3 regions of the Cohnella herbarum genome follow, and region 3 is predicted to be linked to each of the others. Evidence: predicted binding sites of a transcription regulator. Region 3 holds the regulator's gene; each other region holds the start of a gene.
The links. The regulator LexA, encoded in region 3, represses DNA repair genes until DNA is damaged. The targets are predictions, from matches to a motif close to CGAACATATGTTCG.

Region 1: addB (helicase-exonuclease AddAB subunit AddB) is a predicted target of LexA. The motif match lies at 2,331-2,344, and genes of this name have one in related genera.
Region 2: HH215_RS27825 (type IA DNA topoisomerase) is a predicted target of LexA. The motif match lies at 2,082-2,095, and genes of this name have one in related genera.

What each region holds. Positions count from the first base shown of each region.
Region 1 covers NZ_CP051680.1:2,435,966-2,441,561, reverse strand. The annotation lists gene HH215_RS11040 (Na/Pi cotransporter family protein) at 1-422, opposite strand, end outside; gene HH215_RS11035 (class I SAM-dependent rRNA methyltransferase) at 503-1,894, shown strand; gene HH215_RS11030 (hypothetical protein) at 2,024-2,245, shown strand; gene addB (helicase-exonuclease AddAB subunit AddB) at 2,455-5,596, shown strand, end outside.
Region 2 covers NZ_CP051680.1:6,570,526-6,576,121, forward strand. The annotation lists gene HH215_RS27815 (response regulator transcription factor) at 1-357, shown strand, start outside; gene HH215_RS27820 (sensor histidine kinase) at 354-1,739, shown strand; gene HH215_RS27825 (type IA DNA topoisomerase) at 2,139-4,463, shown strand; gene HH215_RS27830 (AAA family ATPase) at 4,763-5,596, shown strand, end outside.
Region 3 covers NZ_CP051680.1:1,089,225-1,094,820, reverse strand. The annotation lists gene HH215_RS04600 (HAD family hydrolase) at 1-717, opposite strand, end outside; gene HH215_RS04595 (hypothetical protein) at 730-1,248, opposite strand; gene HH215_RS04590 (DUF896 domain-containing protein) at 1,263-1,460, opposite strand; gene HH215_RS04585 (LysM peptidoglycan-binding domain-containing protein) at 1,592-1,753, opposite strand; gene lexA (transcriptional repressor LexA) at 2,155-2,778, shown strand; gene HH215_RS04575 (LTA synthase family protein) at 2,872-4,752, opposite strand; gene glnA (type I glutamate--ammonia ligase) at 4,885-5,596, opposite strand, start outside.

The sequences.
Region 1 (5,596 bases), 1.3 Mb from region 3:
ATTCCGATTCGGGGATCGGAATCCGGACTTCTCATTTCGTTCATCATATAAGTCGCAAGCCAACCGGCAGCGCTTATGGCAAGAATAGCCATTCCGAAACGATGAAGCTCCAAGCTCATCAGCTCCGTCGTGAGACAAGTTCCTACGTTGGTTCCGAGGATAATGCCGAAGCTTCGGGAGAGGGAGAGCCAGCCCGCGTTCACGAAGCCGATCGTTAGGACGGTTACGGCCGTGCTGCTCTGGAGCAGAGCGGAGGCGGCGGTTCCGACGGCAAAACCTCGGAGCGGCGTCGAAGTCGAACGGGACACCCAGGTAGTCAGCTTGCGTCCCGCCCAACGTTGCAACGAGGTTTCCATGACCTTCATACCGGACAGTAATAACGCGAACCCGAGTAAAGACGGGATTATGAAGCTGGCAATCATATTCGCACCCCCATTTAACACTATGCGAAAACAGGACAAGTTTATGATCGGATATGGAATCGATAAGGAGTGGAAGGTTAATGAGCAGTCAAGCCGCAGTATGGTTAAATAAAGGGAGACGTCAGCGTCTTGAGGAAGGACATCCTTGGATTTATGCGAACGAGATAGCCAAGATGGAAGGCGAAGCGAAGCCGGGTCAATTAGTCGAGGTGAAGGATCATCGCGGACAATTGCTTGGCACCGGCTATTGGAACCCGGCTTCGCAGATCACGGTTCGTATCGTAGCTTACGGGCCGTTGGAAGCGATGGACGAAGATTTCTTCCGAAAACGTTTCGAGCGCGCGAAGGATCATCGTTATCGTTTTCTTGGCGAAGAAACTTCTTGTCGCCTTGTTTACGGGGAAGCCGACTTTCTGCCGGGGCTAGTCGTCGATCGGTTTAACGACGTTCTGGTTGTTCAAGTGCTTACGCTGGGCATGGACGTCGCGAAAGAAGCTTGGCTTCCGGCATTGGTCGATGTGTTCGCGCCTCGCGGCATTTACGAGAGAAGCGACGTAGGCGTTCGCACGTTAGAGGGTCTAGAAGAAACAACCGGCGTCTTGTACGGGGAATGCCCGAGACTCGTGGAAATCTTAGAAAACGGGTTAAAAGTTCAGGTCGATATCGAGGGCGGCCAGAAAACGGGCTATTTTTTCGATCAGCGAGAGAACCGGGCTTCGATTAAGCCTTTGGTGAAAGGTTGGGGCGCTCGGAGTGGTATTAAATTGGTGGAGCAAGTAACGGAGAATGGAGGCCTTCGGACGGTTCCGATAAACGAGAAGGGGAGCGTCGTCACGTTCCCTTATTGGGATGGGGCTACCGTACTGGAATGTTTCGCCCATACGGGAAGTTTTACGCTGCATGCCTGCGACTACGGAGCCAAGAAAGTCACCTGCCTCGACATTTCCGAGCACGCGCTGCAAACCGCTCGGCATAACGTAGAAATTAACGGGTTCTCGGATCGCGTGGAATTCGTGGCCGCGGACGCTTTCGAGTATTTACGACAACAAGTAGCAGGACGGGACGAGCGTCAAACGAGAGCGAACGCCAAGGCAGCAGGCGTAAAAGTGGATACTTCCAAGCCTCTTGCATCCGAAGGAAGGACTTGGGACGTCATCATTCTCGATCCTCCGGCCTTCGCCAAGACGAAACGGGCAGTCGAAGGAGCTTGCCGCGGATATAAGGACATTAACCTTCAAGCGATGAAGCTGCTTAACGAAGGGGGCTATCTGGTGACGGCTAGCTGTTCATATCATGTGAGGCCGGAGCTGTTCCTGGAAACGATCCAGGACGCGGCCAAAGACGCGGGCAAGATCATTCGCCGGATCGAATGGCGCGGCGCGGGCAAGGATCATCCTCAGCTTGCCGGCGTTGAAGAAGGACACTATTTGAAATTCGGAATATTCGAGGTGCGAAGCCGCAAAGAGCTGTAATTTCAAGGCGCGGACAATTTGTTAAGAAATTGTTAGCAAATCGAAGGATGTTTTCATCCCGTTTAGGGAACATTTCTAACGCCTCTGGATTATGTTTAATCTATAGGCAAGGAAACGGGAGGTAGCATCATGGTGCATGAAGTGATTTTGTTCGGCAAACGCGCGGTGCCATTGGAAAATAGGGCTAAAGCCCTGAGTAGCCGCAGTCGGTTTAACAATCGAATGAGAGCTATGGCGGACGACCTGGAGTTCCGCCGCCGTTGGAAAAAAGTCAGTTATATCGAGTTGTGGTCGGATGCCGCGATTTTCAAATACGAGGACGGCACGAAGTGGTATATGAATATCTCATAATCAAGCAGCGAAAACGATTCGAACGCCGGGGAAATCCGGCGTTTTTCTTATGCGGTCGGATTGTCGGCGGTAAATGACAATTTCGCGAACGCCTGTGCGCCTTTAGGGTGCCTATGGTACAATGGTCGAAGAAGGTTGTCGCGAATGTCACGCAATAAGCGGCATCTAGATTTGATCAGGATATCGGAATTGATTTGGAGGGTTGACGCATGTCGCTTCGGCTAATAACGGGTCGTTCGGGTAGCGGAAAGACGCAGCTGATATTGAATGAGATACGGAGTAAGCTGCAGAGCGATCCGTTGGGAACTCCGCTAATATTGCTCGTGCCGGAGCAAGCGACTTTCCAGATGGAATACGCGATGGTGACGACGCCGGGATTACCCGGGTTTCTTCGGGCCCAAGTACTCAGTTTCCGCAGGCTCGCCTTTCGGGTGATGCAGGAAACGGGCGGCTCAGCCGTCGTTCCGATACACGATAACGGTAAAGCGATGCTTTTACATAAGGTGCTGGAAGCCCGCAGGGAAAGCTTAAGATTGTTTCGCGGAGGGAAAACCGAATCGGGCTTAATTACGCGAATCAACGACTTGTTGACGGAAATGAAAAGATACGGAATCGGCAGCGATAAATTATCGAAGCAAGCGACGGCGACGGCCGAACGGGTAGCGGCGACGAAAGAGTCGGCTCTGCTAGCGGACAAGCTTCACGATCTGTCAATGATCTATACCGACATGGAGCAACAATTGGTCGGTCATTGGTTGGACGGAGAGGACATGCTGGGTTGGCTTGCGAGGGGCGCCGCGGGATCGACTTTCCTCAATGGCGCGGAAATTTGGCTAGACGGATTTCATGGCTTTACGCCGAGCGAGTACGCGGTTATCGAAGCTCTATTGCGAAAAGCGGATAAGGTTAGCGTTAACCTGTGCCTAGATCGGCCTTATCACGCCACAGAAAGGCCGGACGAGCTTGATCTGTTCCATCCTACGGCGGAGACGTCGGCGCAATTGTGCGAGCTGGCGCAGGCGTCCGGCGTGCATATGGAGCCGCCGGTCGTCCTTGATCCTGAAGTCTCGCCGCGTTTTCGGAACAACCCGATGCTTGCTTTCTTGGAACGGAATTGGGGAAATCGCAAGAAGTGGACGGGAGAATCCGCGTTCTTGGCGCCGGAGCATCCCGGCTGCGGGTTACATCTTTACGCGGCGGCCAACCGCAGGGCGGAAGCCGAAGCCGTTGCCCGGGACATGCTGTATCGGGTGAGAGAAAATGGGAACCGGTGGAGAGATATGGCTCTATTCGTCCGTAAAATGGACGATTACGCGGATTTATTAGCCACCGTATTCGGCGACTATGGCATTCCGTATTATTTGGACGGCAAGGCATCCGTATCCCACCATCCTCTAGTAGAATTCGTGCGTTCCGCGCTCGAATGCGTCGCCGGCGGATGGAAAGCCGAAGCCGTATTTCGCTGCGCCAAGACGGATTTGCTGGGAACGCCTGACCGACGCGTCTCGCGGGACGAAATCGACCGCTTGGAGAACTACGCGCTGGCCGCGGGAATCGACGGCTGGCGCTGGCATTCGGCACAAGCCTGGTTCCCGTTGTTCAGGGGAGATCTAGAGGATGAAACATCCATTATGGATGCCGAGGAAGCGATGCGAGGATTGCTCGACGTAAGGGATGCGCTGCTGAAGTCGTTATTGGCGCTAGAAGAAGGTATGAAGTCCGCAAAAACGATCAGAGAGCTGTGCGAGAGCTTATACGGGTTTTTAGAGCAAACCGGAGCGGCGGACATGTTGGAACAATGGAGCAGAGAGGACGGAGCGACGGGGAAACCGGGTCGCATGGCCGTTCATCGCCCGTTATGGGATGGAATGATCAATCTGCTAGATCAATTGGTAGAGTTGATGGGGGATAACTCCGCGGATATTCAATTGTTCGCGGGTATGGTGGATTCAGGCTTAGAAGAATTAAAGCTGGGAGCGGTTCCGCCGTCGCTTGACGGCGTCTTGATCGGCAGCCCGGAGAGAACCCGATCCGATCGCGTTCGGATCGTCTATTTGCTCGGCGCGAACGACGGGGTGCTTCCGATGCGGATATCCGAGAACGGCTTGTTCGCGGAAGAGGAACGCGACAGATTAGCCGTCACGGGTTTATCGCTAGCGCCGGGAGCGCGCAGAAGGCTATTGGACGAGGCGTTTTTGGCCTATTTGACGTTTACGACCGCTTCCCAGCATCTATGGGTTAGTTATCCGCAAGCAGACGATGAAGGCCAAGGTTTGCTTCCGTCGGAGTGGATCGGCAAGCTGAGGAGCCGGTTTCCGGGCATTCCGATTCGCTCGGTCGCCGCGGAGCCGCTGGAAACGCAAACGGAAGCGGAGCAGTTGGAGTACGCGGCTCATCCGGGAAGGGCTTTGACCCATTTGTTGACGAGACTTCGCGGCTGGCGGCAGGGAGAAAGAATTTCCGCGGGCTGGTGGTCGGTATACGATTGGTTAAGGGATCGGGAAGATTGGAACGTGAGGCTTTCCTCCCTGGTCGCCTCGTTGAATTACTCGAACGTGGAGGAGCCGCTGACTCCGGAGACGAGCCGATTGCTGTACGGGGATCGTCTATTGGCGAGCGTGTCGCGGATGGAGCGGTTCATCGCTTGTCCGTTCCAACATTTCGCCGTACATGGCTTGCGGCTGCAAGAACGGCGCTTGTTCAAGGTGGATTCGCCCGACATCGGGCAATTGTTCCATGCGGCGCTACGCCAGACGACCGAGAAGCTGTTCGCGGAAGGACCGGCCGGGATGGATGCCATGCGTTGGCAGATCGAAGCGGCCGCCGCGGTGGACAAGCTACTGCCTCGCGTTCAATCGCAAATCTTATTATCTTCCCACCGTCATCAGGTGATGGCGCGCAAGCTTCGGGATATCGTAACGCAAGCTTCGGCCATCCTGGGAGAGCATGCCGCGTTATCGGCTTTCAAGCCCGTCGGACTCGAGATGAGCTTCGGGCCTAAAGGCTTGTTGCCGGCGCTTTCGCTGCAATTGGACGGCGGACGCTGGATGGACATCGCCGGAAAAATCGACCGCGTCGACGCGGCTCAATCCTCGTCCGGGTTGCTCCTTCGCATCATGGACTATAAATCTAGCGCTATGAAGCTTAAGTTGGACGAGGTGGCGCACGGACTTTCGCTTCAGATGCTTACTTATTTGGACGTCGTCGTTTCCCATGCGCCTCATTGGCTCGGACAAGCGGCCAAACCGGCGGGCGTGCTTTATTTCCATGTGCAGAATCCTCTGTTGCTTACGCCGAACGGAATGCCCAAAGAGGAGGCTCGCAACGCCTTATTCCGTCAATACCGCATGC
Region 2 (5,596 bases), 2.9 Mb from region 3:
CTATTCCGTATCAAAGCGTTGCTGCGAAGATATCGGATGGTGTCGTCGGAAATGATCCGGTTAGGCAACGTGAGCATTGATCGCAAAGGGTACGAGATCCGGTTAGGCGACGAGCCGATTACGATCCCGTTGCGCGAATTCGAACTGCTGGCGCAGCTCGCTAGCCAGCCGGGGCGAATCTATACCCGGGAACAGTTGATCCAATTGATCTGGGGAGCGGATTACGATGGCGATAGTCGAACGGTAGACGTCCATATCAAGCGGCTGCGAGAGAGGTTCGCCGACTGCCAGGGAGATTTCGTCATTACGACGATTCGCGGACTGGGATACAAGCTCGAGGCGAGGGAAGAACCATGAAGACGTTATATGTTCGTATCGTCCTTACGTTCATGGCCGTCGCTTTCGTGAGCGGCATTATCGGAGTCGTGCTGACGAGCCTGTATTATCAGGAAAAAACAAAGACGAACAACGAGGATAAAATACTGCAAATGGGTCAAAGTATCCGCGAGTTATACGGGCAAGATTCCGAAATGAATCTGGATACTTATTTAACGGGAATCGCCGCGTTAGGTTTTCAAATTTACGCCGTAGACGAGAGCATGCGGGGGAAAATGTTCGGAGGCGCGTTTAAGCGCGGCAAGCTGACCGATGAGGAAATTCAATCCGTATTGAGCGGCGATATCTACCACGGCATGAAGGAAGAGAACAATCGCTTAGAGATCTTTTCCTTATTCGAGAATAGCGTTCGCAACACCGTCGGAATTCCTCTGCCGACGAAGGATGGATCGAACGCTCTCTTCATTCGCCCTAATCTGGAGCAGCAGATCGGCGAAATTCGCATTATCGTCGCCGTTCTGCTCGGTTTTACTTTTCTCGTTAGCCTCGTCATGATCGTCATTCTGACCCGGTTCATCGTCAAGCCGCTGCAAGTGCTGAAGAAGGCAACTCAGCAGATCGGCAAAGGGGATTTCAACGTCGGATTGGAGAAGTCCCGTAACCGGAAAGACGAATTCGGGGATTTGGCGGAGCATTTCGCGCGAATGGCGGAATCGATCCGGCAGCTTGATCGGATGAGGCAAGAATTCGTGGCGAACGTCTCGCACGAATTTCAGACGCCGCTGACGTCTATTCAGGGTTTCGCCCGCGCCGTGCTGGACAAGCAGGTGAACGCCAAGCAATCCGAGCGTTATTTGACGATCATTGAGCAGGAGAGCAAGCGGCTTTCTTCTCTAAGTAAACAATTGCTTAAACTCGCCGCTTTGGATAAGGAAGACCAGCGCTTGCAAATGACAACCTTTCGCCTGGATGAACAAATCCGCGAGATCATCATTATGCTGGAGTGGCAATGGTCGGAGAAGCGGCTGAACCTCGAATTGGAATTGCCTGAAATATCGATTGCCGCGGATGCCCATCTGCTCTACGAGGTATGGCTCAACCTGATCTCCAACGGCATTTATTTTACGCCGATCGGAGGTACGGTCAGCGTTGAGATCAGAGACGACGGTGCGGATGGCATCGTCGTCGAAATCCGCGATTCCGGGATCGGCATACCCGAATCGGAGCTTAAGCTTATTTTCGAAAGGTTTCATAAGGCCGACAAAGTAAGAAGCAGATCCTCTTCGGGCAGCGGTCTGGGGTTATCCATCGTCAGTAAAATCATCGCGCTTCATCAAGGAACGATCGAAGTCCGCAGCGAAGTGGGTAAAGGATCGACTTTTATCGTCCGCTTCCCCCGCTAAGGTCGATCTAATTCTCCTGTTGCTGATCGCGATCTACCATCCTTCGATGCTGACGTTATTGTTGTCGTATAAAGGCTCAGCGTTCCGTTATTCCTCTCCACACCTCACTCTCGCGACGTATAGCGGCACGAATTTCCGCTATTTCCCCGCCAATTGCTCGAACGGTGGTAGGGATGACAAAATAGCGGAAATCCGTTCCGTTACCGGCTCCCCAAACCTCTCTCCCCAGTTGAATAACGGCAGAGATTTCCGCTATGACCCCTCATGCCGACAGCCGGCGTAATCTCTCCTCTATTCGGCTTTTGTTGCCTCTCCGATCGAGGAGTGTAGTATAATAAAGAACGAATGGTTGATCGATTTAGCGAAAAATGATTTCTTATCGGAGAGGAACGACACTTGTTGAAGACGTTGGTCATAGCGGAAAAACCGGATATGGGCCGCAACATTGCCGCCGTCATTGAACCGAAGGCACAGAATAAGCGCTCGTACTTGGAGGGCGAAAACTACATCATTACATGGGCGATCGGCCATCTTATCGGACTAGCCGAGCCCGATTTGTACGACGACAAATATAAAAAGTGGAGATTCGGCGATCTGCCGATTATTCCCGATGCGTTTAAGCTGCTTCCGAACCCGAGGACGAAGGATCAGCTGCAGGTGATCGAAGACCTTGCGGCGCGGAGCGATGCGCTCGTTAACGCTTGCGATGCCGGGCGGGAGGGGCAGCATATTTTCTCGCTGATCGTGAGGCATTTGCATTTGCGGCAGCCGGTCAAGCGGTTATGGATTTCCGACCTTACGGCGGAGACGATTCGCAAAGGCTTCGATCAATTGAAGGACAATACGGAATACGACAACCTGACTCAGGCGGCCCGAGCGAGGAGCGAAGCGGATTGGCTTATTGGCATGAACGGGTCGCGCGCGTTCACGACCAAGCATAACGAGCTGCTGTCCGTCGGTCGGGTGCAGACGCCGGTGCTTGCGTTGATCTATGATCGGCAGAAGCAGATCGAAGCGTTCGATTCCTTGAAATTTTACGACATTACGGGATTGTTCTCGCAACAGGCGACTAACTATAGAGGAATCTGGCAGGGAGAACGGCTTACAGATCCCGACAAAGCCGAAGCGATCGCCGCTAAGGTGAGAGGGAAGACGGGGACGATCGCCAGCTACGAGGTGAAGGATACGAAAGAGTATCCTTGGAAGCTGTACGATCTGACTCTGCTTCAACGGGAGGCGAATGGGAAATTCAGTTTCTCGGCCAAGAAGACGTTAGACGTGGCGCAGGCTCTGTATGAGAAACATAAAGTGATCTCTTACCCGCGTACGAACTCCAACTACGTGAACGAGCAGAACATACCGGAAATGCACAAAATACTGGATGCGATGCGAAGCTCGCCGGACTATGGGGATTTCGTACAGGGTGCGAATAAGAGGCTCGTGCATACGGGCAACAAAAACGTGTGCAATCCGACTAAGGTCGAAGATCATCACGCGATCATGCCGACGATGAAAAAACCGCAAGGACTCAGTCCGGACGAGCGTAAGCTGTATGATCTGATCGTAAAACGATTCTTGTCCCATTTCTATCCTGCGGCCGAATATAAAGTACACACTGTGATGACCGATGTAGAGAAGGAGAACTTCAAGACTACGGTTAAACAATTACTGTCGTTGGGATGGAAAGTGATTTACGGCGCCGACGCCGCGCCGAAATCCGCCAGCAAAGACAAAGGCAAAGACAAGGAAGACGGAGCGGGTTCCGCGGAAGACGAGGAACAGGAGACGGATGCTCCGTTCGAGATCGATCCACAGCAACCGGTCGTCTGCGCCGAAGTCGAGGTGAAGGAGAAGGAAACGCAGCCTCCGAAGCATTACACCGAAGGCACGCTGCTGAAGGCCATGGAGAGCGCGGGCAAACAGATCGAGGACGAAGAGCTTCGCGACGCGATGAAGGATTCCGGGCTGGGCACTCCGGCTACGCGTGCGGCGACGATCGAACGGCTGAAGCAGGTCGGGTATATCGACATGCAAGGGAAGAAGATCGTCATTACGCCGAAGGGGCGTACTGCCATCGAGCTCATTCGCGGAGCCGGAATCGAGCTGCTTACTTCGCCGGAGATGACCGGGCAATGGGAGCGGCGGCTCACGGAGATTTCCCGCGGACAAGCCTCGGCGGACGCTTTCATGGGCAACGTGAAGAAGTTCACGTGGCAAATTATTGACAAGGTTAACGTTCAGCGACCGGCGGCTAAAAATGCTTTTGCGCGGCCGGAGCCTCCAGCCAAGGCTCCGCGAGGCAAGAAGGCGGCGGACGGGGAAGCGGCTCCGAAGAAAACGAGGAGCAACTCGGGTTCGGCGAAAGCAGGAAGTTCCGGCGCTGGAGCAGCTAAAGCTACGAGCTCATCTGCTTCGTCAGCTTCGTCTACCGCGTCCGCCGCACAACCGAGCACGATCGGCATTTGCCCGAGTCCCGGCTGCGGCGGCCATATTTTCATGGGGCGCAAAGGCTACGGATGCAGCAACTACAAGACGGGCTGCGGCTTCGTCATCTGGAAAGAAAGCTTCGATCGTACGTTAACCGATACGATGGTCAAAGCGCTCATCGAGAAGGGCAAGACGGCTAAGCTGAAATTCGGCGGCAAAGACGGCGAAGAAACTTACGAAGCCCGGATCGTCTTGAAGAATGCCGTGACGGGCGAGCTTGAACTTGAGCGGGAATAGAAAATACGGTAAGAAGCCTCCAACCCCAATAAGCTATCGGGGTCGGAGGCTTTTTGAAATCTCGTTAGATCAATCCTGAATAAAATAGATTCCAACTTGTCATTTAGTCGGCGTGACCCGTAGTCAACTCTTTGAAAATTAATGGTAGAATAAGAAGAGAACTGAAAGAGCAGATATAAGCGGCTCACGAAGGATGGGTTAACATCTCACAAACAGAGAAAATTAGGCTACAGGACTTGTTGAACAAATCGCCCATGGAACTTTCGTCTTTTTTACATATAGCAGTAGCTCTAACGAAAATGGTACATTCGATCCATAAGCGGGAGACGGTCATTGGGGATTTGAATCCTGCGGGTGTTTGCTTCCAAGCGGATCTGAGATTAGCTGAGCTTTCGAACAATCGAACATTGGACTACGCTTATCTCTCTCCCGAACAAACGGGCAGAATTAATCGTGCTCCCGATCAACGTAGCGACCTGTATGCGCTAGGCATGATCTTCTATGAAATACTTGCAGGGAGCCTGCCGTTCCAAGCCGACACCGCCGAAGATTGGGTGTATGCCCACCTAACGATTGTGCCGAAAACTCTGAGCGAGCTACGACCGGAGAGCGCGGGCTTGCTGGAAAGCATTATCATGAAGCTGCTGGCGAAGATGCCGGGAGATCGTTATCAGAGCGCGTACGGGTTGTTAACCGACCTTCAACAGTGCGACGCATCTATTAGAAAGAACGGGGAGATCGTTCCTTTCGCAATTGCCCGGGAGGATGAGGCCAGCCGCTTTCGGCTCCCGCCTATCCTATTCGGACGTGAAACGGAAGTGGATAAGCTTCATGGAGCATTGGAGCGGGCTCGATCGGGAGGAATGGCTTGCGTAGTCGTTTCCGGTCGGGCGGGCAGCGGAAAAACCGCGCTTGTCCGCAAGCTTCGGGTTCCCGTTATTAAAGATGGCGGGCAGTATATTGCAGGCAAATGCGATTTAATGAATCGGGATATTCCATTCTCGCCGATCCTTCAGGCGCTTCGAAGTTTGATTCGGCAAGTTTGGAGCGAATCTCCGGAAACAGTCGAGAAGCTGCGAGTAGAGTTAAAGCTGGCGTTAGGCCAAGGAGCCGGCGTTATTGTTCAGCTTCTA
Region 3 (5,596 bases):
TACGGCGTCATGGCGATTAATCCAAACGGACGTCATGCCAATACGGTTAGCGCCTAGAATATCGGTCGTCAACTTGTCTCCAACCATAATGCCTTCGTCTGCCTGGATGCCGATTTGCTCCATCGCGTGCGCGAAAAGCTTGGAAGATGGCTTGCCTTCGCCGAAATTTCCGGAAATCACGATGGAATCGAAGTAAGGAATAAGATCGGGCATGCCGTCCAACTTTTCCTGTTGAAGGTCCGGTGATCCGTTCGTCAGAAGCAGCAATTTATATTTGCCTTTAAGTTCGTCTAACACGGAGAACGTTTCTTCGTATACGTATTTCAGTTGGCGTCTTTGCGAGAAAAAGTTTGCCGCCAACCGGCTGCCAAGCTCGGGATGGTCAACGCCGAGCGCCGCCAGCCCTCTCGTCCAAGCCTGAACGCGGTATTCCGGAGCCAATTGCTCCAGCTTGCGGAACATCGGATGCTCGCCTCGCTCGAATTTCCCCCATAGCGCCTCGAAAGGGTTAATCCCGATCATTTGCGTAAAACCGTAAGTTTCATACGTTTCGTAGATCGCTCTTGCTTCACGGCGAACGGATGCTTCAAGCTCGTCTTCATTAACGCCTGCCTCTTCCGCGGCCAACCGGCAAGTATGCTTAAAAGCTTCGCTAACGCTACGGTCATCCCATAGCAATGTATCGTCTAAATCGAACATAACCGCCTTAACCGACATTGAGCTTTCTCCTCACTTTGCTTTTACTTCCCAATCAATATGATGAAGATCCGTGAACGTCTTTAATCTATCGGCCATTTTATCGATCGGATAACGGTTCATTAACCGGGAAAACACCCAATTCGCGCCTTTAACGGATTCCACGATGACATAACCCGGCTGAATCGTGATTTTGCGGATTTCCGTAGGACGCAAGGTTTTGTAGCCGGTAAATTTACGGGTCTCCAGCGTATCGCGCGATACTGCCAAATACGGACGGCGAAAATAATAGAAAATACCAAGAACGATGTAACAGCTGACCGTCACCCAGAACAGCGTCGGATCTTGCATGAAATTATCCGACCAAGGCTGCGCCAGCGTAATATAAACGATAATCAGCATCAACAACAAGATCGGAACGATATAGTTCCGTCCTTGAAATCTGTCGATTTGAGGAGTTTTGGCGCCGATCCCCTTCTTGCCTTCTTTTCTGCGACGCTTGTTGATGACTTTAGAATTTTTCTCTACCATCCGTTCCCATGAGCGGGACATAAACTTCCTCCTTATTAATGCTTAATTGTAGGTTCGCTCGACTCGTCAACGATTTCGATGCGATCAAGCTCTTGACGGAAATTTTGCTTAAATATTGAAATATATTGCCGACGGAGTTGATCGCGTTCTGCAAGCTCGCTCTCATTTAAGCCCTCGGTTTTATTTTTACGTGAGAGTTCGTTAATTCTGTTAATAATTTTGTCCATTTCCATAGTCCTTACACACCCCTTTCATCACCTACTCTACTTTGCCACTTTCGCCGATAGATTGTCAAGAAGAGCAGAACGACAAAAAAAGACCGAAAATGCCCGGTCTGGAAGTGATGTAAAATAAAGGCTAAAGCCTAAGGTAGAATATCCGCTGGAATAATCAGTGCTTGACCGACCTTCACTTCCGAGGAAGTCAATCGATTCCTCTGAGTGATATCATGTACGGCTTGACGGGTATCTAAGGAATCCTTCATATGAAGCTTCGCAATATGCCAAAGCGTGTCCCCGCTGTCCACGGAGACAACAATCTCCTCCGCTGTTGCAGGCTTAACTTCATTAGAGGAAGCGGATGTATGGATAAGCGTAAAGCCGCTAAAAAGAATCAGAAAAGCGAGTAAGAAAAACAATGACCTCGCGAACTTCCAGCTACGAATAGAAGCAGCACGCGATCTAACAGAACGCCCCGACGAATAAGGAGCAGGTTTATGTATTGCCGAAACCGATGATGATCCGACTGCAACCCATGAATGCACCATAATCTTCACCCCAAACATTTGTTCTGGTGTTATCGTAACACGAACGTATGTTCATGTCAAACAATTTTTGGAACATTTGTTCTGAGGAACGAATGTTTGTGCGAACTCGGGTTCTGTGTTATAATTTGTCATCATGATCTAATACATAGGGAGGGCTCGGCGTGTCCAAGATGTCCAATCGCCAGAATTCCATACTCGAATTCATCAAGAATGAAGTCAGGGAGAAAGGGTATCCCCCTTCCGTTCGCGAGATCGGAGAAGCCGTAGGGCTCGCTTCCAGTTCCACCGTCCACGGTCATTTGGATCGCTTGGAGAAGAAAGGCTTGATTAGGCGCGACCCCACTAAACCTCGGGCAATCGAGATTCTCGGGGACGAGGACGACTCGGTGTACGGAATTTCTTCGTCCGTTCGCCAGATTCCCCTCCTTGGTAAAGTAACGGCGGGCGTTCCGATCACGGCCACGGAGAACATCGAAGAATATTATCCGTTGCCCGTGACCATGGTCGGCGATCAGCCCGTATTCATGCTCTCCGTAATGGGAGACAGTATGATCGAAGCCGGTATCCATAACGGCGATTACGTTATCGTGCGTCAACAACCGACGGCGATGAACGGAGATATCGTCGTGGCGATGACGGACGAGAACGAGGCTACGGTCAAGACCTTCTACAAAGAACGGGATCATATCCGTCTCCAACCGGAGAATTCCAGCATGCAGCCGTTACGTCTAACGAACGTCAGCATCCTGGGCAAGGTAATCGGATTAATTCGCTCCTTCATGTAAACGTAAGATTAATAAGGGCACAACGAACAAGAGCTGCAGGGTTGGCCGGAATTCCGACCTCCATGCAACTCTTGTTTTATTACTATCGCGCGCCTACTTTGCCGGTTCTTCATCAGCGTTCTCCAGCGCGGGAAGTTGAATAACGTAACTATCCGACATATGAAGAAGATCTAACGCCGTGTTATACTCTTTCTCCGACAGTTTGCCTCCCGTTCCCGAATTCGGATTTAACGAATAGGTCGTTCCGTCGTCGTAAGCGATTCCCGGGATGAAAAGGACTTCCCCGTTTATTACCGAGCCCGATGGCAGATAATAACGTTCAGGCAATAAGTTAACCCTGTTATTCAGTAAATCTTGACCGAAATGGATTTGATTCTCCAAGGAAACCCCTAACAAATTCGCGATGGTCGGAAGAACGTCCACCTGTCCGCCCGTTTGCGTAAATTCGACAGGCTGAGTTTTGCCGGGCGCCGCGATCACTAACGGGATATTAATCATATCCGTATAGCCGTATGGGTGTCCGTATATTTCTTCCATCAGTTCCTTATCGTCATCATCCAACGAATACATCGGCAATCCAAGATGATCTCCATATACGACGATCAAGCTGTTGTCCCATATTCCCGATGCTTTCAGTTCATCAATGAATTGACCCAGAGCATAGTCCGCATAGCTTTGCGAACGGATGTAATCGCCTACGAACGTTCCTTCATATCGCTCCGGGAGTTCGATTCGATCTTTTTCCTCCGGCGTCGTAAACGGGTGATGCGCCGTCATCGAAATCACGTGAGCGTAGAACGGATTGCCCGACTGAGACATTTTGTCCAGCTCGGCCGCCGTTTTCTCGTATAACACCTCGTCCGATGACCCGAAGAACACGGAGTCTTCCGTACCGAAGAAACTTTTGTCGTAATACCTGTCAAAGCCTAACGCTTTGTACAACTCTCCCCGATTCCAGAACTCGACCACGTTCGTATGGAAAGTCGCGGTGTCGTATCCTTGGTCTTTCAATAACTTCGGAAGACTCGGCAATTGTCTGTCTACGTACTTCATCGTAGCCGCTCCGCTCGGGGGAATGTAAGTCGACGTATTGACGACATACTCCGCATCCGAGGTGTTTCCTTGACCGACTTGCTGATAAAATTTCGAGAAGTACATGTTTTCTTTAGCCAGTCGATTGAGAACCGGCGTAACTTCCTGCCCGTCCAACTTTAACCCGACCAGAAAGTTCTGGAACGACTCCAACTGAATGACGATGACGTTACGTCCATTCGCCAACCCTTCGTACGCTTTAACCCCATTCGCTCCCTCAACGGAAGTGACCCCTTTTAACCGATTGATCGATAGTTGGTTGATCTCTTCTTGTTCCAGCGGTTCCGGTTCTTTGTCGCCGATGAGCGTATAAGCCTCGTAATTCAGTATGCCCATGACTTCGGCTTTCTTGATTTCGTTCATGCTTGCCCGGTTAGGGACAACGTTAAACAAACATACGGCGAGAGAAATCACGAACAACGCCAAATATACTTTGCGGTTGCTCCGTACGGCCGTGCTGCTTTTCCATACTTTAGCCGCCTTGCGACGAAACAATACATACGCCAGTACGAGCACGTCGGTAAAAATAAGCAAATATTGCGGGTCCAACAGCGAAATCACGCTATTGCTAACCGCAGTAACTTGATTCACTTGTTCCAATGCATGATAAGTGGCTATAACGCCATAATATTTGTAATACATGATGACCGAGAAAAATAATAGTGTCAGCAGTAGATTAACTAAAACATAGATTGCTAGCTTTCTTTTGGTCGCGAACCATTCGATCATACAAAAGACAAGCCACATAAACGGGAGTTCCGTTGCTATCGTAGCCCAAGACGGACCGCTCTCGAACACGACCATCCAAGCGAGTTGACTCTTAATCAGTAAAATGATCGAGAACAGAACAAAAGGTTTTCGGTATAACTGCGTTAAATCCATAGTACCTCCCCCTTTCCTCAATCACTTATTATGTAATCCATTTTTCGATTAGTCAAACATGAACAACCGAAAAAAACGGCACTGTATACGCCGTTTAAGCGAATACAATGCCGTTTATCTGTAACTCTCAGCTTAATACATCGTCAAGTACTGATCGCGTTCCCACTGGTGGACTTGCGTACGGTACATATCCCACTCGATTTCTTTCAGCTCGTAGAAATGGCTTAGAGCGTGATCGCCTAACGCTTCGCAAATGATGTCATCGCGCAGCAGTTCGGCCAACGCTTCCTTCAGGTTGATCGGAAGACTAGGAATACCGGCGTCCTGACGCTCTTCTTCGCTCATCACGTAGATGTTGCGGTCTACCGGAGCAGGAATCGACATCTTGTTGTTAATTCCGTCCAAACCGGCTTTCAGCATGACCGCTAGCGCCAAGTAAGGGTTAGCGGCCGGATCCGGGTTACGAACTTCGATGCGCGTGCTAAGACCGCGGGAAGCCGGAATCCGAATCATGGGACTGCGGTTGCTGGCGGACCATGCGACGTAACATGGAGCTTCATAGCCGGGAACAAGACGCTTATACGAATTGACGGTCGGATTCGTGATCGCCGCGATACCGCGGGCGTGACGAAGCACCCCTGCCATGTATTGACGGGCAATGCTGCTTAATCCGAGTTTGTCGTTCGCATCGAAGAACGCGTTCTCGTCGCCGCGGAACAACGATTGGTGGCAGTGCATGCCGGAACCGTTCATGCCGAACAACGGCTTAGGCATGAATGTCGCGTGCAAACCATGCTGGCGCGCGATCGTCTTCACGACGAGTTTGAACGTTTGAATTTGATCC